Regions from separate parts of the Streptomyces sp. HUAS TT7 genome, predicted to be linked through region 2. Evidence: riboswitches for the same ligand, from Rfam matches in the RefSeq annotation. Region 2 holds a riboswitch; each other region holds the start of a gene.
What was found. Region 2 has a riboswitch for cobalamin ahead of ACSHXC_RS24360 (ABC transporter substrate-binding protein). Riboswitches for the same ligand answer to the same signal wherever they lie in the genome.
Positions count from the first base shown of each region.

Region 1: linked by a shared signal. The riboswitch ahead of ACSHXC_RS27900 (HoxN/HupN/NixA family nickel/cobalt transporter) and the one ahead of ACSHXC_RS24360 (ABC transporter substrate-binding protein) in region 2 are both predicted to bind cobalamin.
Region 3: linked by a shared signal. The riboswitch ahead of ACSHXC_RS01515 (CbtB domain-containing protein) and the one ahead of ACSHXC_RS24360 (ABC transporter substrate-binding protein) in region 2 are both predicted to bind cobalamin.
Region 4: linked by a shared signal. The riboswitch ahead of metE (5-methyltetrahydropteroyltriglutamate--homocysteine S-methyltransferase) and the one ahead of ACSHXC_RS24360 (ABC transporter substrate-binding protein) in region 2 are both predicted to bind cobalamin.

Region 1 is NZ_CP196175.1:6,199,078-6,204,131, forward strand. Features, by position in the region: gene ACSHXC_RS27885 (Gfo/Idh/MocA family protein) at 1-688, shown strand, start outside; gene ACSHXC_RS27890 (arsenate reductase family protein) at 896-1,255, opposite strand; gene ACSHXC_RS27895 (hypothetical protein) at 1,374-1,655, shown strand; cobalamin riboswitch at 1,848-2,045, shown strand; gene ACSHXC_RS27900 (HoxN/HupN/NixA family nickel/cobalt transporter) at 2,075-3,187, shown strand; gene ACSHXC_RS27905 (ABC transporter ATP-binding protein) at 3,220-5,054, opposite strand, start outside.
Region 2 is NZ_CP196175.1:5,394,176-5,399,229, reverse strand. Features, by position in the region: gene ACSHXC_RS24370 (ABC transporter ATP-binding protein) at 1-214, opposite strand, end outside; gene ACSHXC_RS24365 (FecCD family ABC transporter permease) at 211-1,239, opposite strand; gene ACSHXC_RS24360 (ABC transporter substrate-binding protein) at 1,520-2,500, opposite strand; cobalamin riboswitch at 2,539-2,664, opposite strand; gene ACSHXC_RS24355 (Mov34/MPN/PAD-1 family protein) at 2,701-3,123, opposite strand; gene ACSHXC_RS24350 (amino acid permease) at 3,209-4,672, opposite strand; gene ACSHXC_RS24345 (DUF2017 domain-containing protein) at 4,992-5,054, opposite strand, start outside.
Region 3 is NZ_CP196175.1:307,207-312,260, reverse strand. Features, by position in the region: gene ACSHXC_RS01530 (short-chain fatty acyl-CoA regulator family protein) at 1-215, shown strand, start outside; gene ACSHXC_RS01525 ((2Fe-2S)-binding protein) at 448-1,185, opposite strand; gene ACSHXC_RS01520 (CbtA family protein) at 1,182-2,048, opposite strand; gene ACSHXC_RS01515 (CbtB domain-containing protein) at 2,076-2,291, opposite strand; cobalamin riboswitch at 2,333-2,479, opposite strand; gene ACSHXC_RS01510 (hypothetical protein) at 2,580-2,789, opposite strand; gene ACSHXC_RS01505 (LLM class F420-dependent oxidoreductase) at 2,935-3,900, shown strand; gene ACSHXC_RS01500 (ABC transporter permease) at 3,940-4,764, opposite strand; gene ACSHXC_RS01495 (ABC transporter ATP-binding protein) at 4,761-5,054, opposite strand, start outside.
Region 4 is NZ_CP196175.1:491,692-496,745, reverse strand. Features, by position in the region: gene ACSHXC_RS02390 (nSTAND1 domain-containing NTPase) at 1-587, shown strand, start outside; gene ACSHXC_RS02385 (hypothetical protein) at 629-1,153, shown strand; gene metE (5-methyltetrahydropteroyltriglutamate--homocysteine S-methyltransferase) at 1,199-3,517, opposite strand; cobalamin riboswitch at 3,671-3,891, opposite strand; gene ACSHXC_RS02375 (hypothetical protein) at 4,050-4,337, shown strand; gene ACSHXC_RS02370 (class I SAM-dependent methyltransferase) at 4,369-5,054, shown strand, end outside.

The sequences.
Region 1 (5,054 bases), 800 kb from region 2:
CGCGCTGCCGCCGGACGTCCAGGCCCCGCTGGCGATACGGGCCGCACAGGCGGGCTGCCACCTGCTCCTGGACAAGCCGGTCGCGACGAGCGTGGCGGGCGCCCGCGAGCTGGCCGACGCGGCCGGGCGCGCCCGGGTCGCCTCCGTCGTCTTCTTCACGCTGCGGTTCGCGAAGGAGACCGCGGCGTGGGTGGCCCAACAGGCCGCCGTGGACGGCTGGTTCACCGGACGGGCCCAGTGGTACGGGTCGCTGTTCACTCCGGGCGCGGAGCGCGGTCCGTACGCCGCGTCGCCCTGGCGGGGTGAGAAGGGAGCGCTCTGGGACGTGGGCCCGCACGCGCTCGCCGTGCTGACCGGGGTGCTCGGCGAGGTGACCGCGCTGACGGCCGCGGCGGGCCCCGGCGACACCGCGCACCTGATCCTGCGCCACACCTCGGGCGCCTCCAGTACCGCCGACCTGAGCTTCACCGCACCCCCGGCGGCCGCGGGCGTCGAGGTCTCGGTACTGGGCGAGTCGGGCGCGGAGGTGATGCCGGGCTGGGGCGGCGCGCTGGACGCGTTCGCGGGAGCGATCGACGCCCTGCTGGACGCGGCCCGAACCGGGGTGCCGCACCCGTGCGACGTACGGTTCGGGGCACGCATCACGGAGCTGCTGGCGGACGCGGAGGCGCAGTTGGGCAGGGGCTGAGCGGACTTGTGGAAGCCGACTGCGGTACCTGCATCCTGCTAGGGGCGCGGGGCTGTGACATGGTGCGGCTCCGCCGCGATGGGGTCCCCTGTTCATGAGGGAGAAACCGAGAGCTTGGGGGAGCGACCGGCCACAGCCGGTCCGCAGCCGAAAACCGGCACCCCGCGAGGGGGCCGCACCCCGCACGGGAAGCCGCTCCCCGCGAACTCAGCGGGACAGCGCGTCGCGCACGGCCTCGTCGGTGCGGGCAACCACCGCAGACCCGTCGTCCGCCGTGATGATCGGCCGCTGAATCAGCTTGGGGTGCTCGGCGAGCGCGGAAACCCACCGCTCGCGGGAGTCGGCGTCGCGAGGCCAGTCCCCCAGTCCCAGCTCCTTCGCCGCGGCCTCCTGCGTGCGCGTGATGTCCCACGGTTCGAGGCCGAGCCGGTCGAGCACGGCCCGGATCTCGTCGGGCGAGGGCACGTCTTCGAGGTAGCGGCGCACCGTGTACTCGGCGCCCTCAGCGTCCAGCAGGTCCACCGCGCTGCGGCACTTCGAACAGGCCGGGTTGATCCAGATCTCCATGCCCGCCAGGCTACCCGCGGTCCGCCCCCAAAGCCCGGCTGGCCAGGGCCGATTGTCAGTGCCCCCCAGTAAAATTGAGGCAGTAAGTGAGGGTTCCCGACTGCCCAGGAGGATGCCCATGACCGCTGCCGTACTCACCTCGCACGCCCCGAAACAGTTGTCCCTCCAGCCTCTTCACAAGGTGCCGCTTCCCGCCGGGCGTCCGCGCGTGTGGTACGAGTCCCACAACCGGCGTCTGAAGGCCATGCGACTGGCCATCGCCCTGCTCGACACGGGGGTGTACCGGCCGGAGCAGGCGCCGGACCGCAAGATACGCACCGTGGCCGCGCTCATCGGAGTGCACCCGCCGTCGGAGACGACCTGCCGGATGGTGCGTGCGCTGATCTACGACGGGCGCTGAGCCCCGCACCACGGCCCGGTCACGCCTTCGGGAAGCCGCAGGCGTGATCCGGGCCGGCCGTCAACTCCCTACGGCTGCTGCGGGCGGCCGGAGCGGATGCGTGCGCGCATCCTCGCAGGGCCGTGCCCGGGTGGCCCGTGTGATCTTCGATACCGGCACAGGTGTGCAGGTAGGCAGGCAACTCCCCAGCGTCTAGGGTGACCGGGCCGTGGTGTTCGGGAAGACCGGTGCGAAACCGGAGCGGCCCTCGCCACTGTGATCGGGTTCCCCGGGTTCCGGGGAGCCGCCGTCCCCTTGTGACGCCACTGGCCAGGATCCATCTGCCCGGGAAGGCCGGGACGGAGGCACCCGCCCGTCAGCCAGGAGACCGGCCGCGGCATCTCACGAAGTGATCCACGAGGTGCTGGAGCGTGACCCGCATGACCCTGCCCATTCGCACATCCCCCGAGACGGGCGCCGCCGCCGCGCCGTCCTTCCACTGGCGGCGCGAGGACACCGTCCGCACCGCCGTCCTGCTCGCGGTGATAGCCGCCCTCCATGTCGTCGCCTTCGGCGTCCTGTTCCTGCTGGTGGCCCCCGAGCACTACGCGGTCGGCACCAAGACGTACGGCATCGGCCTCGGCATCACCGCGTACACCCTCGGCATGCGGCACGCCTTCGACGCCGACCACATCGCGGCCATCGACAACACCACCCGCAAACTGATGGCCGACGGCAAGCGGCCGGTGTCCGTGGGCTTCTGGTTCGCGCTCGGCCACTCCAGCGTGGTCGTGGTCCTCACGGCCCTGGTGGCGGGCGGCGCCCAGCTCGCGGGCACCCTGATGAACGAGGACTCCACCACCCACCAGGTGATGGGCGTGGTGGGAACCACCGCCTCCGGCTCCTTCCTCTACCTCATCGCGGCCCTCAACCTGGTGGCCCTGTTCGGCATCCTGAAGGTGTTCCGGGCCATGCGGGCGGGTGCGTACGACGAGAAGGAGCTCGAAGCGCACCTGGACTCGCGGGGCTTCATGAACCGCATCCTGGGCCGCTTCACCAGGTCCATCTCGCGGCCCGGCCAGATGTTCCCGCTCGGCTTCCTCTTCGGCCTCGGCTTCGACACCGCGACCGAGGTCACCCTGATGGTGATGGCCGGCACCGGCGCCGCCGCCGGACTGCCCTGGTACGCGATCCTGTGCCTGCCGCTGCTGTTCGCGGCCGGGATGAGCCTCTTCGACACCCTCGACGGCACGTTCATGAACTTCGCCTACCAGTGGGCGTTCTCGAACCCGGTCCGCAAGGTCTACTACAACCTCACCATCACCGGCCTGTCGATCGCGGTGGCCTTCTTCATCGGCACCATCGAACTGGTCGGCGTCCTGCACGAGAAGCTCGACCTCACCGACCCGGTCAGCGGCTGGATCGCCGGCCTCAACCTGGACAACGTCGGCTTCGTCATCGTCGGCCTGTTCGTGGTGGTGTGGGCGGCCGCGCTGGCGTACTGGCGCCTTGGCAAGGTCGAGCAGAAGTGGGCGGCGGGCCCGGGTGCGTGAGGGGCCGGCCTTTTGCATAGGCCCCGGTGCGTTTACGCACCCTCCCGCTGCCCCGGCACTCCTCCCCGGTCGTTCTGGAGCGTCCACAGCTCCTTGAACAGGCCTTCGTCTGCGACGAGTTGGGTGAAGGTGCCCTCCTGGATGACGCGGCCCCGGTCGAGGACGACGATGCGGTCCGCGATGGCGACGTTCGCGAGGCGGTGGGTCACCAGGACCACCGCCCGGTCACGGGCGATCGTGCGCAGGCCGGTGAAGATGCGGTGCTCGGCGCGCGCGTCAAGGGCGCTCGTGGGCTCGTCCATCACGAGCAGCCCGGCCGGGCGGTGGAAGGCCCGCGCGATCGCGATCCGCTGCCACTGCCCGCCGGACAGCTCCACACCCCCGAACCACTCCCGCGCGAGCAGCGTGTCGAGCCCGCTGCGCAGCCCGTCGACGACCTCCGCAGCGCCGGAGTGGGCGGCGGCCCGGCGCACCGACTCGTCGCCCCCGTGCGGCTGCCCCAGCGTGATGTTGTCGCGCGCGGACATCGGCCAGTGCGCGAAGTCCTGCGGCACGACGGCGGTCTGCCGCCACAGGGCCAGCGGATCGCACCGCTCCACCCCGACCCCGTCCCAGGTCACCGCCCCTTCGCTGGGCAGATAAAGGCCGGTGAGCAGCTTGCTGAGGGTGGTCTTGCCGGACCCGTTCTCGCCGACGAGCGCCAGCACCTCGCCCTTGCGCACCTCGACCGTCACCTTCTCCAGGGCGGGCCGCTCGCTGCCGGGATAGCGGTACGTCAGCGACTCGGCCCGTACGACGTCCGGCGCGGGCGGCGCCAGTGTGCCGCGCGCCATCCGGTGCCCGCCGGCCTCCTCGATGAACTCCGCCCAGTCGTCCAGGTACAGCCCGGTCCGGAACAGCCGCGTCCCGTACCCGACGACACCGTGCAGCGAGGAGGCGACCGTGCGCAGCGCGAACACCGCGGTGCCCGCCGACGCCACCGACATCCGCCCCGACCCGAGCAGCCAGGCGAGCGCGCCCCACACCAGGCCCGCCGCGAGCCCGCCCGCCAGGGCGCCGGTCACCGAGTAACGGGCGCCCTGGTGCACGGCCTTGTCGGTCGCCGCGTCTACCCGCCGCCCGATCGCCCGGTACCGGTCGAGCAGGAAGTCCGCCATCGTGCAGGACCGCAGCTGGTCGGCGGTGTCCTTGTCGATCACGAACCAGCGCAGCAGACTCAGCGTGCGCCGCTCGGCGCTCATCGCCCGCGACGCCTCGTAGTGCACCCGCGCGGCCTTCACCCCGGCGATGCCCTGCGGCAGCGCGGCGAGCAGGAGCAGGGGGAGCAGCGCCGGATGAAGGACGGTCACGACCCCGGCCGCCGCGACCAGTGAGGCCACGCACGCCATCAGGTCCTGCGAGTCGGTGAGCAGTTGCTGGGCGACCTCGGCGCCCCGGTCGGCCGCCTCGCGCTTGTCGTTGAACCCGGGCTGGTCGTACGCCGACAACTCGGCCTGTACGGCGGCCCCGAGCATCTGCATCTCGGCCTCGCGGGAGATCCGCGGCGAGAGCCGGCCGGAGATGTTCACCACCACGATCCCGAGCAGCGCCCGCAGCCCGGCCGCCCCGGCCAGCACCGCGATGGACGGCAGCGCATCGCGCAGCCGGTGCGCGATGTCGCCGCTCGCGATCAGCGCGGTGATCGTACGCGTCGTGGCGAGCAGCCCGAACGCCTCGAAGAACCCCGAGAGCGCCTGGCAGCAGAGCAGCACGAGCACGGCGCGCCGGTCCACCCGCCAAGCCAGCGCCAGCGCCTTCCGCACGAGCTGAGGCAGCCGCCGCGCCATGGTCCGTGTGGTCACCGGCCGCCGCTGCACCGCCTCCAACG
Region 2 (5,054 bases):
GCAGGGCGTGCAGGTCGGCGCCGTCGAGCAGGGCGCGGCCTGCGGTCGGGCGCAGGGTTGCGTAGATACAGCGCAGCAGGGTCGTCTTGCCGCTGCCGTTGGGGCCGACCAGGGCGACGGTCTCGCCGTCGGCGGCGTGCAGGGTGATGTCGTGCAGCAGGGTGCGGCCCTGGGGTGTGGTGTACGAGAGGGACTCGGTGCACAGGGTCGTCATGCGGGACTGCCTTCCGCGCCGGCCCGGCGGCCGCGCAGCATCCAGAGGAAGAACGGGCCGCCGGTGAGGGCGGTGAGGACGCCGACGGGGATGTCCTGCGGGGCGGCTGCGGTGCGGGCCGCGAGGTCGGCGAGCACGAGGAAGCCGGCGCCGCCGAGGGCCGCGACGGGGAGCAGGGTGCGGTGGGCGGCGCCTACGGCCATGCGGGCGGCGTGCGGAACCATCAGGCCGACGAAGCCGATGGCTCCGCTGTACGCGACGAGGATGCCGGTGAGCAGGGAGGCGAGCACGAACACGGCCGCCCGGAAGCGGCCGGTGTCGAGGCCGAGCACGGTGGCGCCCTCCTCGCCGACGAGGAGCAGGTCCAGGGGGCGGGCCAGGGCGATCAGGACGAGGGTGCCGAGGGTGAGGGCCGTGGCGGGCAGGGCGAGCATGTCCCAGCGGGCGCCGCCGAGTCCGCCGAGCGTCCAGTGCAGGACTTCCTGTACGTGATCGGCACTGGCCGAGGTGACCAGGATCAGGCTGGTCAGCGCGGACAGGACGTACGAGACGGCGACCCCGGCGAGGACCAGGCGGCCGCCCGTCATGGAGCCGCCGCGCCCGGCCAGGGCGTAGACGAGGACCAGGGCTGCGAGCGCCCCCGCGAAGGCGGCGGCGGGCAGCGCGACGGTGGTGGCCACCCCGGCCCCCACCCCGAGCACGATCACGGCGACGGCCCCGGCGGAGGCCCCGCTGGACACCCCGAGCAGAAAGGGGTCGGCGAGGGGGTTGCGCACGAGAGCCTGCAACACGGTCCCGATGACGGCGAGCCCGGCCCCGGTGACGGCCCCGAGCACGACGCGGGGCAGCCGCACGTCGAGCACGATGGTCCGGTACGGGCCCGGCTCCGCCGAACCGGTGACGATCCCAAGGACCTGGTGGGCCGGTATCCGCACCGACCCGAGCGCGAGCCCCGCCCCGGCGGCAGCGACCAGCACGGCTGCGAGCACCCCGATGACGAGCGGGTACCGCCAACGCGGGGTCACCAGCGGGTCCCGTCCGAGCCGCGCGGGGCCACCCCAGGCGCCCCCGGAGGCCCCCCATCCCCCGGCCAAAACCCGTTCTCCCACCCGTACCACCCGTGCGGGCGGGAGGGAGGGTGCGGCCCTTCCCTCCGTCCACCGAGCGCCGTCGGCGACTGCGGACCGTGGACAGAGCCGACCACCGGCCGCCACCGCCGGCCGCCCGGGCGAGAGGCCGGGCCCGTCGCAGGCCGAGGGCACAGGCCTCCCCGGCGCCGCTCCGGCCAGGTCTGCGAGCGGGCGCTCACTCCCCCGCCCCCGCACGGAGCTGGGCCGCCAGCTTTGTCACTGCGTCCGGGGCTCTGACCCCTGTCACCATGTCGGACAGAGGGAGAACGGCAAAGCGGTTGTTCTTGACGGCCGGGACGGACGCCAGTGCCGGGTCGTCGCGCAGGCGTTGCTTCTTCGCTTCCACGCTCGTACCGCCGTAGTCCAGGATCAGGATCGTCTCCGGCGCGCGGGCCACCACGTTTTCCCAGCTCGCGTCGCCGAAGGACTTGTCCTTGAGGTCGGCCGCGAAGACGTTGCGGCCGCCCGCCCGCGTCACGATGTCGTTGCCTATTCCCTTGCCGCCCACCGTGAACGCCGTCTTGTCCCCGCTGTCGTAGACGAAGACCGGGACGGGAGCCGCACCCTTCCGGGCCGCCTGCGTCCTCGCGTTCGTGGCCTCGGCCGACTTCACCCACGACTCCGCCCGCTCCGGCACGCCGAACGTCCGGCCCACCTCGCGGACCTCCTCGTACACCTCGTTCATCGTCGTCGCCGCGCCCTTGGGGCAGTTCTCCACGTTCAGGCGGGACTTGATGCCGCTCTTGGCCAGGGCCTCGCGGCCCCGGCCCTCGTTCGCCGCGAAGGCGGATGCGTAGCCGCCGTAGACGTAGTCGGGAGCAGCCGACAGGAGCTTTTCGTAGGAGGGGTATTCCTTGGCCAGCACCGGGACCGAGCCGTACGCCGACTCGTATTTCGGGAGGATCCTGTCGTCCAGGTAGGCCGTCCCCACCAGGGACTTGGCGAGGCCCAGCTCCAGCATCACCTCCGTGGCGTGCTGGTTCATCGTCACCGCTCGCTTCGGCGGGGCGGTGAAGGTCGTCGTCACACCGCAGTTGGTGACCTTGTACGGGAAGCCGGGGGCCGAGCCGCCCCGGGCCTCGGGCCGTGCCTGCGTCGTACAGGCGGCCAGCGGGAACAGCAGGGCGGCGGCCAGGGCCGCGCGGCGCCAGAGCATGGCTGAGCTCCTCCAAGGGGATTTCCACGTCCCCTGTCGTCGGGAGAAGGCGGCAGGTCAGTTCCTGGCTTCCGGCCCCGCGGGTTTCCCGCGGTGCCGGTCACAGTGGCGGGACCGTGCCGGATTCACACCGGCTTCCTGGGTCCTGCCGCCCGAATATTCGAGATTGCACGTAGATGGTACGGGTCGACCCGTAAGGGTCAGTACGCCTCTACCACCTTCACGTCTTCCTCCGTGATCACGCCGTCCACGATCCGGTACGAGCGGAACTGGAACTCCCCCGCCCCGTCCGTGTCCGCCGTCGACACCAGGACGTAGTGCGCGCCGGGCTCGTTCGCGTACGTCACGTCCGTGCGGGACGGGTAAGCCTCCGTGGCGGTGTGGGAGTGGTAGACGATCACCGGCTCCTCGTCGCGGTCGTCCATCTCGCGGTACAGCTTCAGCAGGTCCTGCGAGTCGAACTCGTAGAACGTGGGCGAGCGGGCCGCGTTCAGCATCGGGATGAAGCGCTCGGCGCGGCCGGTGCCCGCCGGGCCCGCGACCACACCGCACGCCTCGTCGGGGTGGTCGGCGCGGGCGTGCGCGACGAGCTGGTCGTACAGGGCCTGGGTGATGGTCAGCATGTCGGCAAGGATAAGCAGACGGGCCGGTCCGTATCGATAGTCGATACGTACCGGCCCGAATACTGAGAATCAGCAGGTCAGAGGATCAAGAGCGCTTCGCGAACGCCTTGTTCTCCGGGTTCTTGGCCTTCAGGACCAGGTAGGAGACGCCCAGGATCAGGCCCCACAGCGGCGCGCAGTACAGCGAGACGCGGGAGTCCTTGTCGATGCCCATCATCACGATGACCATGAAGATGAAGATCAGCGCGAACCAGCTGGTGTACGGGGCGCCGGGGGCGCGGAAGCTGGACTGCGGCAAGGCGCCGGTGTCCGCCAGGCGGCGGTAGCGGATCTGGCAGACCAGGATCATGATCCAGGCCCACATGCCGGAGATCGTGGCGAAGGAGACCACGTAGTCGAAGGCCTTGCCGGGCGCCACGTAGTTGATCCACACGCCGACCAGCATGAGCGCCGCGGAGACCGTGGTGCCGACCAGCGGGGTGCCGCTCTTGGTGAGCTTGGTGAAGACCTTCGGGCCCTGGCCGTTGAGCGCGAGGTCGCGCAGCATGCGGCCGGTGGAGTACATGCCCGAGTTGCAGGAGGAGAGCGCGGCGGTCAGCACGACGAAGTTGACGATGGCGGCGCCGACGCCGAGGCCCATCTTCTCGAAGGCGGCGACGAAGGGGCTGACGCCCGGCTGGAACTCGTGCCACGGGACGACCGAGAGGATCATGATCAGGGCGCCGATGTAGAAGACGGCGATGCGCCACGGCACGGTGTTGATGGCCTTGGGCAGGGTCTTCTCGGGGTCCTTGGACTCGCCCGCGGTCACGCCGACCAGTTCGACGGCGAGGAAGGCGAACATGACGATCTGCAGGGTCATCAGCGTGCCGCCGATGCCCTTGGGGAAGAACCCGCCGTCGTTCCAGAGGTTGGCGACGGTGGCGGTGTCCGCGGCGTCGGAGAAGCCGACGGTGAGGATGCCGGCGCAGATCAGGATCATGCCGACGATGGCGGTCACCTTGACCATGGAGAACCAGAACTCCAGCTCGCCGAAGAGCTTCACGGAGATGAGGTTCACGGCGTACAGGATGAGCGTGAAGACCAGCGCGTACAGCCATTGCGGGACGCTGCTGTGGGTCCAGAAGGCCATGTACTGGGCGGCCGCGGTGACTTCGGTGATGCCGGTGACGACCCAGAAGAGCCAGTACGTCCAGCCGGTGACGAAGCCCCAGAACGGGCCGACGAACTCCCGGGCGTACTCCGAGAAGGAGCCCGACACCGGGCGGTACATGAGCAGCTCGCCGAGGGCGCGCATGATGAAGAAGATGACCAGGCCGGCGATGGCGTAGGCCAGGATGAGGCTGGGGCCGGCCTTCGAGATGGCCTTGCCCGCGCCCAGGAAGAGGCCGGTGCCGATGGCACCGCCGATCGCGATCATCTGGATCTGCCGGGCCCCGAGGCCCCGCTGATATCCCTCGCCCGAGCCTTCGCTCGTGCTGTGGGCGGTCCCCGCGGCCTCATTGCCGGCAGGACGGTCGTCGTGCTTGTCGACCTGCGCTGAGGTCATGGTGGTGCGCCTTTCTCCATGCTGACCCGCCCGCCTCGGTCACGAAGCGACGGATCAGGTCCTGATCCCCCCGGATGTGGATGGAGTGCCACCGGCGGTCAGCCGGTTAAAGCGCCCCCGGGGACATGGGTGGCGTCCCCGGGTGGTCGTGAAGATTTATCACGGCCTTATGGGTGATCCATATCGGCCACTGTGGCGCACAGCACAGGAAGAAGCGGACAAAAGTCCCTCGACGTGACAAAGGAGGTCGATGTGGTGATGGGATCGTTATACGGATTTGAGCGTCCGCTGAGCGAACGGCCATCTCCCGGTCGACCGGTCAGGGCATGAGTGTCTCGATGAGTGTTTCCTGCAGCACACCCAGCCACAAATAAGCCATCAC
Region 3 (5,054 bases), 5.1 Mb from region 2:
AGATCCGGCACGCCTCACGGCTGGTCTACTCCGACGGCCTCGACCTCGACAACACCTCCGCCGCCGTCCCCATCGGGATGGGCTGCCGCCTCTGCGAACGCACCGACTGCCCTCAGCGTGCCGTACCGCCCCTGGACCGGAGCCTCGCGATCGACGAGAACAGCAGCACTTTCGTTCCCTACCCCGTGGCGGGGGAGGGGCCGGGCATCGGCTGACGGAGCATCAGGAGTTGCCGGACCTCTCCACCCGATAGGGCACGTACGTACGCCGGTCGGGATCGATGACCCGCAAGATCTTCGTGATGAGCCGCATCACCGGCCGGACTGACGCCGCCTGTTCCACGCGGTGTTCGCCACGCAGGACCAGAGAGGGGCATGGCGGCCTTCACCGAGAAGCGGCCACCTGAGTTCACCCGCCAAGAGGACGGATCTGCGAACTGCGGTGCGGTCAGCGGCGTTTGGTGCTGTCCGCGTCGCGATTCAGCACACAGTCGCCACACAGCGACCCCTTGCGGCCCGGGGCGGCGCGGTAGATCAGGCAGCAACTCCGGCGTTGGAAGGCGCCGTTGGCGGTTGTGGTGGCGGAATCCCGCAGGGGTGGGCTGTCCAGGAGGAGCGTGACCGCCGTGCGGGTTCGCTCCGCGAGTTCCGGTACGGCAGCGCCGATCATGGTGGCGGCACCGTTGAGGGCCGAGGCGATGTTGCCCTGGAGGATGTGAGGAGAGAGCGAGAACGGCCGCATGGCGGCGGCGAGTTCACCGAGGGGGCGGTCGAGGAAGGACGTGAGTTCCTCGGGTGGAACGGAGCCGGAGCTCATCGCGGTGCCGGGGACGGAGAGGGGGATGGGGCCGCCGAGGACCGGCTGCCAGTGGACGTCCGCGAGGCCGAAGGTGAGAAGGCGTCCGTGCAGCACGAACGCGGCAAGCGCGGGCGACAGCAGCCTGGCGGCCAGGCCGAGGTGGGTCACCGACGCGGCCACCCGCACCTCAATGGCGTCGATCGGCTGCTCGCCGGCCGCGGCCAGCCAGCCCCGTACGGCCGACACGCGGGCCTCGATGAGCTGCCGGGACATCGGGACCCACGGCTCCACCGGCCGTGCGTCCGCGGCGTGGGTGTGCAGGGCGAAGAACGGTCCGAGCGCGGTGATCTCGGCGATCACCGCGCTCGACGTCGGAGCGAACGTCATGCAGGGAGGGGAGCCGGGCCCTGCGCGGGGGCGTCGGCGGATTCCCGGCGGGGCTGGAGAAGGCGCTCGGCCAAGGGGCCGAAGAACAGCCCGATGGCAGCCCACAGGAGGAGCTGAGCTGCGACGGAGAAGAAGCGGAAGGAGAACAGCACGTCGGCGGGGAAACCGGGGTAGACGATCGTGCCCTTGGAATCGGTCAGGGGCAGCGGTGTCTCGGTGGCCTGATCGCCGAAGTTCTCCTTGTTGTAGGCCAGATGCCCGAGCGAGGGCAGGACCAGCATCACGATCCCGATCGCGACGACGAACACGGCACCGCCGATGAGCGTGGCGTTCCAGTTGCCGTAGCGGGCCTGGAGGCGTTTGCCGAGCCAGACCGCCGCCACCAGGAACGCGATCGAGCACACCACCATGATGAGGTAGAGGCCGCTGCGCTGCTTGATGGTTTCCTCGTGGCCGATCGCCGGAGGATTGGCCGGGTACTTGAGGAACGGCACCAGGTACATCGTGAGGAACCCGCCACCGGCGACCACCAGCGCCAGCGTGCGGGCGCGCAGGCCGCCGGCCCGGCCCAGGCAGACCGTGTACGCGACGGCGAAGAGCGCACCCATGGCCATGCCGAAGAAGATCATGCCGACGCCGAGGCCGACATCGGCCTGAATGGTGCGGCTGAACAGGTCCGGGTCGGCCGCCTCGGCGGGCAGGCCGGCGGCCTTGTCGAGGGCGGCCTGGGCGGCGTCACGCCCGCTCTCGTAGTCGACGGCTTTCGCGATCTGCGGTTCGGCGAAGACCCGTCCGAAGACGAATGCGAGCAGCCCCGCCACTGCGCCGACGAGAACGCCGCGCAGTATCAGCTTCTTTTCCATGTCGAGTTGTCCGTACTTCCGTGTGGGTCAGTGGCAGGGGAAGCCGAGGAAGTGACGCCCGTCGTGGACGAACTCGTGGATGTGCATGTCGTTGCCGAAGACCGAGACGGCCCCTTGGTCGACGCCGATGAAGTAGTAGGCGGCCAGTGCGAGGATCGCGGTGCCGACCAGCCACAGCACCGACTTCGAAACCGGCAGGACGATCGGCGTGGAAGCCGGGCGGGATGTGGAAACGCTGCTCAAGGCGAGGCCCTCCTTCTCGGGATCTTGCGTCCCATGGATGAAACGGGGCGAAGCAACGGATAAGTGTCTGACTCACCGGCCACCCTCGCGGGCGGTCGGCTCACAGTGGCGCGACCGTGCTGGAATCTCACCAGCTTCCTTATCTCATCACTACATGTGGAGCATAGAGCTGCCGTCTCGAACGGGTCAATCAAGCCAGTGCCAAGTCCTGGCCCGCTCCCCTCGCAATCCCGCCCGTCCATCGTGCCAGCGCCGGCCCGGCTGCGCGATCCGTACGGGCGCGCACCGTCACAGGGGCGGCCCCACCTCGCTCGACGGTGCGGGGTGGGCCGGGTGCTGCGGCTGTTCGTCGGGGAGGTCAGGCGCCGCATATCCGCGCCGCTCGCGCAGCCGGTCCTCGATCGGTGTGGGGGCGCCGAGGAGGCGCTCCTCGTAACGGCCGAGGGCCAGCAGCACGCCAAGGAGCAGCGGCGGGATGAGAACGGCCACTATGACCATGACGACTCCTCGAAGGCGGACGGTCTGCGGACCGCGTAGCCCCTGTCGCACACCGGAAGCGTTTCGGCAACCGGTGCGGTCGGGAACCCGCAAACGGACAGCGGGCCGATGTTTTCCATCGGCGCAGCACGGTTAGTCGTGAAATATGGTGCAAATCGGCTACACAATGATGACTGAGCAGACGGGTCCGCGCGAACTCGTGGCGGATCTGGTCGCGGCGGAGCGTGCCGGGTTCGACTTCTCCGTCACCTCCGACCACTACTCCCCGTGGCTGGAAAGCCAGGGGCACGCGCCCTACGCGTGGAGCGTGCTCGGCGCGGCCGCCCAGGCCACCACCCGCATCCCGCTGATGACGTACGTGACCTGCCCGACGCTGCGCTACCACCCCACCGTCGTGGCGCAGAAGGCGGCCACGATGCAGATCCTGTCCGAAGGCCGGTTCCGGCTCGGACTCGGCTCCGGCGAGAACCTCAACGAGCATGTGGTGGGCGCCGGTTGGCCGGCCCCGGAGGTCCGCATCGACATGCTCGAAGAGGCCGTCGAGATCATCCGCGCGCTCTTCGAGGGCGGCAACGTCAACCATCAGAGTGCGCACTTCGGCGTCGCGAACGCCCGGCTGTGGGACCTCCCCGACGAACTGCCGCCGATCGGCGTCGCCGTCTCCGGCGAGCGGTCCTGCGCCGTGGCCGGCCGGACCGCCGACCTGGTCATCGCCACCGAAGCCAAGCCGGAACTGCTCGCCTCCTTCGACCGGCACGGCGGCACCGGCAAGCCCCGGGTGGGTCAGCTGCCCGTCTGCTACGACCCCGACCGGGACGCGGCGGTCGCCCGTGCCCACGACCAGTTCCGCTGGTTCGCCGGGGGCTGGCCGGTGAACTCGGAGCTGCCGGGGCCCTCGGGCTTCGAGGCGGCGACGCAGTTCGTGACCCGGGAGGACGTGGCGCGGTCCATCCCGTGCGGCGACGATGTGGACGCCTTCGTCGACGCCGTACGCCCCTACGCCGAAGCCGGCTTCACCGAAATCGCCCTCGTCCAGATCGGCGGCCGACAGCAACTCCCGTTCATCGACTGGGCCGAGAAGAAACTGCTGCCCGCGCTGCGCGAGCTGTGACCGCCGGAGCGGGCGGAGGCTCGGGACACCGGCCCAGGCTCATACGTCGCGGCGCCGGACGACGAACACGGCGAGGGCGAGCGTGATCAGCGGCCAGAGCGCGTACACGAGCCAGGAGCCGGGGACCGTGGCGGTGTAACCCAGGGACCCGGGCTCCGGCTCCCAGTTCTGGAGCAGGCGCTTCCAGGCGGCCGACACCAGGGTGTGTTTGATGTCGGCCGACCAGCGGTTGCTCTCCGAGAACATGGTCGGCAGCATCAGCAGGACGAAGACGCTGGTGACCGTGGTCGCGGCGGCATGCCGGAGCAGAACTCCGAGGCCCAGGCCGACAGTTGCACAGACCGGGGCGACCAATGCGGATGCCGCCAGTGCCCGGATCGCCCCGGGGTGGGTGAGCGCGGCGCCTGTGGGGTGACCGTTCAGGATGGCCTGGGAGACCAGGAAGGAACCGGTGGAGGCGACGGCGCCGACCGCGGTCCACACCATGGCGGTGACAGCCGCCTTGGCCAGTACGACGGAGCCGCGGGCAGGGACGGCCACGGTGGTGGTGCGGATCAGTCCGCTGCTGTACTCGCTCACGACCGTCAGCGCGCCGACGGTGCCGGCGACGAGCATCAGGGTCCAGTACCCGGCCGACGGGTAGGCGTCGAAGGGCAGGAAATCGGCGGAGCCGGAGTCCGTGGTGTGGTCCGACAGCGTGGCCACGGCAGCGGACCCGATGACGAACAGGACGGTGAGCGCGAGGATCCACGGGGTGGAGCGCAGGGACCGCATCTTGATCCACTCGGCGGCGAGCAGGTCGCGGAAACGGGCGGGTGGCGTGGCGAGGGGGGTGGTCCGGGCGGGCGGAGTGAGTGTCGTCATCGGGGCTGTCCTGCCAGGTATTCGGTGCTGTCGGCGGTGAGTTCCATGAAGGCCGCCTCCAATGAGGCGGTGCGGGTGGTGAGTTCCGCCAGCTGGATACGGTTCTCGAAGGCGAGTGCTCCGATCCGTTCCGCCGGGAGTCCGGTCACGACGAGTCGCTCGGCGCCGGCCGAGCCCTCCGGCTCGACCGAGGCACCCGCCGCGGTGAGCAGGGCTGCCAGTTCGGCGGCCTGCGGTGTTCCGACCACGACGCTGCGACGGGTGCCGCGGGCCGCGAAGTCCTGCACCGA
Region 4 (5,054 bases), 4.9 Mb from region 2:
GCGCCACCGTGGACGTCAGCGACTTCCGCAGCGCGCTCTGGGATCTGAGCGACCCGACCCACCCGAAGCCCGCGACCCCGGCGATGACCCGCATCGGCCCGGTCAGCGCCACCGCACTGTCACCGCGCCGGGCCGTACTCGCTACGTCCGGCACCGACGGCGTCCTCACCGTCTGGGACGTCGGACAACTCGGCGCACCGAAGCCGCTGGGCACCGCACCCGCCACCACCAGCCCGCTGCGAGCCCTGCGCTTCAGTCCGGACGGTACGGCCCTGGCCGGGCTGGACGACACCGGCGGCACGCACCTCTGGGACGTGCCAGCCTCCGGCCGTCCAGGAGCGACCGCCGACTTCGCCCCGATGACCAAGGACCTCGAAAACGGCCTTGCCCTCACCGCCCCACTGCCCGGCGGAGGCCGACTCGTCCTCAGCGAGGGAGCCCCAGGGGCGATCGCGATCCGGGATACCGACCCCGAACGCCTCGTCCAACGGCTCTGCTCCGCCACGGGCGATCCGATCAGCAGATCCCAGTGGCAGAAGTACGTGCAAGACACCGACTACGCCGCGCCGTGCCGCCCACCGCTATAGCGCCTCCCGGCGCGACCCCACACCCGCGAAGGAGAGCCCCCGTGGTCCCGCATTCGCCTCGCACCTCCGCCCCGTTCCGGCACTTCGGCATCATCCTGGGGGCGGCGACAGCGTTCGTCCTGGCAACCGCCTGCTCGGGGAGCGGCGAACACGCCCACCCCTCGGCCGATCCGGCTTCCACCCGTCCGTCCGCCAGTACAGCGCCCCCGGTGAAGCCGGCCGACGTGTCCTCGTTCGTCGGCCACTGGACCGGTCACGGCAACTGGCTCCAGGTGAATGCCGACGGCTCGTTCGAGATCGGCAAGCGTCTGTACGTCACCTGCGGTCAGGCCGCCCCGCCGTGCGACACAGTGGTAAACGGCCAGATCACCGATGGGGGTCACGCCACGGGGCGGCTCACCGGTGTCGACGGAACCGCGGCCACCGGGAGCGTCGCAGAATCCAACGACCCTGGCTGGCTCAAGCCCGGACCCCTCACCATGACGCTGAACCCCACCACTGACAGCATCGCCACCGCGGGCACCAACTACTGCGGCCCCGACGCCCCGAGCCACGTGTGCTATTGAGACGGCGACGGGGGCACCGACGATCCGGTACCCCCGCCCCTTCCCTCAGTCCGTGGCGGGCAACTGCCGACGTGCCGCGCGCGCCGCCGCCGTCATGCGTTCCAGGGCCGGGCGGACCTCGGCCCAACCGCGGGTCTTGAGGCCGCAGTCGGGGTTGATCCACAGGCGTTCGGCGGGTACGGAGCGCAGTGCCCGCGTGATGAGGTGCGCGGTCTCGTCCTCGGGCGGGACGCGGGGGGAGTGGATGTCGTACACCCCTGGACCGACCTCGCGCGGATAGCCCGCCGCGGCCAGCTCGTCCGCGACCTGCATGTGGGAGCGGGCCGCCTCCAGGCTGATCACGTCCGCGTCCAAGTCGTCGATGGCGGAGAGGATCTCGCCGAACTCGGCGTAGCACATGTGGGTGTGGATCTGGGTGTCCGGCCGGACCCCGCCGGTCGTCAGCCGGAACGCCTCCGTCGCCCAGGCCAGGTATGCGGGGTGGTCGGCCGGGCGCAGCGGCAGGGTCTCGCGCAGAGCCGGCTCGTCGACCTGGATGACCGAACTGCCATGAGCTTCAAGGTCGTTGACCTCGTCGCGCAGTGCCAGGGCGACCTGGCGGGCGGTGTCGGCGAGCGGCTGGTCGTCGCGGACGAAGGACCAGGCGAGCATGGTGACCGGCCCGGTGAGCATGCCCTTGACCGGGCGGTCGGTGAGGGACTGGGCGTACGTCGTCCAGCGGACCGTCATCGGCTCGGGGCGCGAGATGTCGCCGGCCAGGACCGGCGGGCGCACATAGCGGGTGCCGTACGACTGGACCCAGCCGTGCTGAGTGGCGAGGTAGCCCGTCAGCTGCTCGGCGAAGTACTGCACCATGTCGTTGCGTTCGGGCTCGCCGTGCACGAGGACGTCGATGCCGGTCTTCTCCTGGAAGGAGACCACCTCGCGGATCTCGGCCTCGATGCGCTCCTCGTACGCGGCCGTGCCGATGCGTCCGGCGCGCAGGTCGGCGCGGGCGGTGCGGAGTTCGCCGGTCTGCGGGAACGAGCCGATCGTCGTCGTGGGCAGGGGCGGCAGATTCAGGTGGGCGCGCTGGGCGGTGGCCCGTTGGGCGTATGGCTGGGCGCGGCGGGCGTCTGCCGCGGTGACGGCGCCGGTCCGGGCGCGTACGGCCGGATCGCGGGTGATGGCCGAACCGGCGCGGGAGGCCAAGTCGGCCCGGTTGGCGGCCAGTTGGGCCGCGATGGCGCCGGTTCCGCCGGACAGGCCGCGGGCCAGTGTGACGATTTCTGCCGTCTTCTGGCGGGCGAACGCGAGCCAGCGCGCGATCTGCGGCTCGATGCCGCGTTCGGCGGCCGCGTCGAGCGGGACGTGGAGCAGCGAGCAGGAGGCGGCCACATCCACGCGGTCGGCGAGTCCGAGCAGCGTGCCCAGGGTGGACAGCGACTTCTCCAGGTCGTTGATCCATACGTTGCGCCCGTCCACGACCCCCGCGACGAGCCGCTTGCCGGGGAGGCCGCCGACCGTGGCGAGATCGTCGAGGTTGGCGGCCGCGGGGCCGGTGAAGTCCAGCGCGAGCCCGTCGACCGGCGCCTTGGCGAGGACCGGCAGGGCCTCGCCGAGCCGGTCGAAGTAGGAGGCGACGAGGAGCTTGGGGCGGTCGGTGAGCGCGCCGAGCTCCCGGTAGGCGCGGGCGACGGCGTTCAGTTCGGCGGGGGTGCGGTCCTGGACGAGCGCGGGCTCGTCCAGCTGCACCCACTCGGCGCCTGCCGCCCGCAGGTCGGCCAGCACCCGCGCGTACACCGGCAGCAGCCGGTCGAGCAGGGTGAGCGGCTCGAAGTCGGCGGCCACGCCGGGCGCGGGCTTGGCGAGCAGCAGATACGTCACCGGGCCCACGAGCACGGGGCGCGCGGCAAGCCCGAGCGCGAGGGCCTCCTTGAGCTCGCCGACCTGCTTGGAGGAGTCGGCGGCGAAGATGGTGTCCGGCCCCAACTCCGGTACCAGATAATGGTAGTTGGTATCAAACCACTTGGTCATTTCGAGCGGCGCCACGTCCTGGGTGCCGCGCGCCATCGCGAAGTAGCCGTCCAGGACGTCGGTTGAGAGGGCCTCGCGGTGGCGGTCGGGCACGGCGCCCACCATGACGCTGGTGTCCAGGACGTGGTCGTAGTACGAGAAGTCACCGGTCGGCACCTCGTGGATGCCGGCCTCGGCGAGCTGCCGCCAGGTGGCCGCCCGCAGTTCGGCTGCGGTCCGCCGGAGTTCGGGGGCGCCGACGCGGCCCTTCCAGTAGCCCTCGATCGCCTTCTTCAGTTCCCGGTTCGGCCCTTGGCGGGGGTAGCCGTACACGGTGGCGCGTGCTGCCGCGGCTGCGGACTTGGTCACGAGACTCTCCTTCGCGAGCTCTTCGGTGGAGCGGACCCCGGAACGGGACGAAGGCGCGAAGGGACGACGGACCAGAGCCACGGCATGTGCGCCGTTGCCGCTGGTGCGTACGCCGACCCGCCCTCGAGGTCACCGGGATCTCCGCGCGCGATCGGTCGCACACGGGCAGTGGCAGGTCTTCGGACTCGCGGGCACGCCTCGTGCTCTCCGAGGCATCTACTGGCCGTCGCTTCCCAGACCCGGCCGGGCCCAGTGCGTATGACGGCGGTCGTTCCCGCTCACCGCTGCGGGGCAGTCCCGGATTCCCACCGGGTTCCCTCTTACGACGCATCCCGCCTGGCGGACGGGGCGAACCAGCTGCATGGGCAGCGTACGCGCTCCGCTCGGGGCGCGGGGCGGCGGGGGCTGGTCGTACCCCGGACCCGCCCGGCTGCCTACGCTCGAAGGGGGGGCACTCTCGAAGCGGCGAGGGGACGGACGAGGCGGGCATCGCGTTCGCCGAGGATGTCTTCTGCGACCTGAGCCTTCCGCAGTGGCGGCTCCAGGCCGCGGGCCGCGACCAACTGGTAGCGCTGCGCCGCACCAGCCACCCCACCCCGGCACCGTCCCGCGCCACCGTGTCGACGTCACGGACTCCGGTCTCGTCATCGAGTTCGAGGAGCGCTGGGAGGACGGCGGCGCAAGCTGGTACTGCCGGGAAAAGCTGCGCGCCGAGGTGCGCGACGGAGTCATGAGCGAGGTATCCGTCTACTGCACCGGCGACTGGTCACCGGCGGTGCAGGACGCCCACACGAAGGGGGTGACTCTGCCGCGCCCGTGAGCGCCACGGAGAGACCCGTTAGCCTGGCCGCATGCCCAAGGCCTCAGGAGTGGCCAGCTTCTACGATCGGCTCGCCGCCGACTACCACCTCATCTACGCCGACTGGGACGACGGCATCGCCCGGCAGGGCCGGGCCCTGGACGCGGTGATCCGGGCCGAGCTCGGTCTCGACAGCGCCAGGGTGTTGGACTGCTCGTGCGGGATCGGCACCCAGGCCATCGGGCTCGGCCTGCGCGGACACCGGGTCACGGGCACGGACATCAGCACCGGGGCCGTCACGCGCGCGGTCCGCGAGGCGGCCCTTCGAGGCGTCGCACTCCCCGCAGCAACAGCCGACATGCGCCAACTCCCCTTCGCGGCAGCCCAGTTCGACGTCGTCGTGAGCGCAGACAACTCCCTTCCTCACCTCCTCACGGCGCACGACGTGCACGCCGCCCTCACGGAGATGCGGCGCGTCCTGCGCACCGATGGGCTGCTCATCCTCAGCACCCGTCCGTACGACGAGATCCTGAAGGCGCGGCCCGCCTCGACCCCGCCGCAAGTCGCCGCCTCGCCGCACGGCAGGAGCATCACGTTCCAGCTGTGGGACTGGCACGAGGACGGCGAGCGTTACGACCTGGAGCACTTCCAGCTCGTCCCGGACGGTGCGGGGGAGTGGGACGTGTGCGTGCGGCGCTCCACCTATTGGGCTCTGTCCCAGGGGCAGTTGAGCTCATA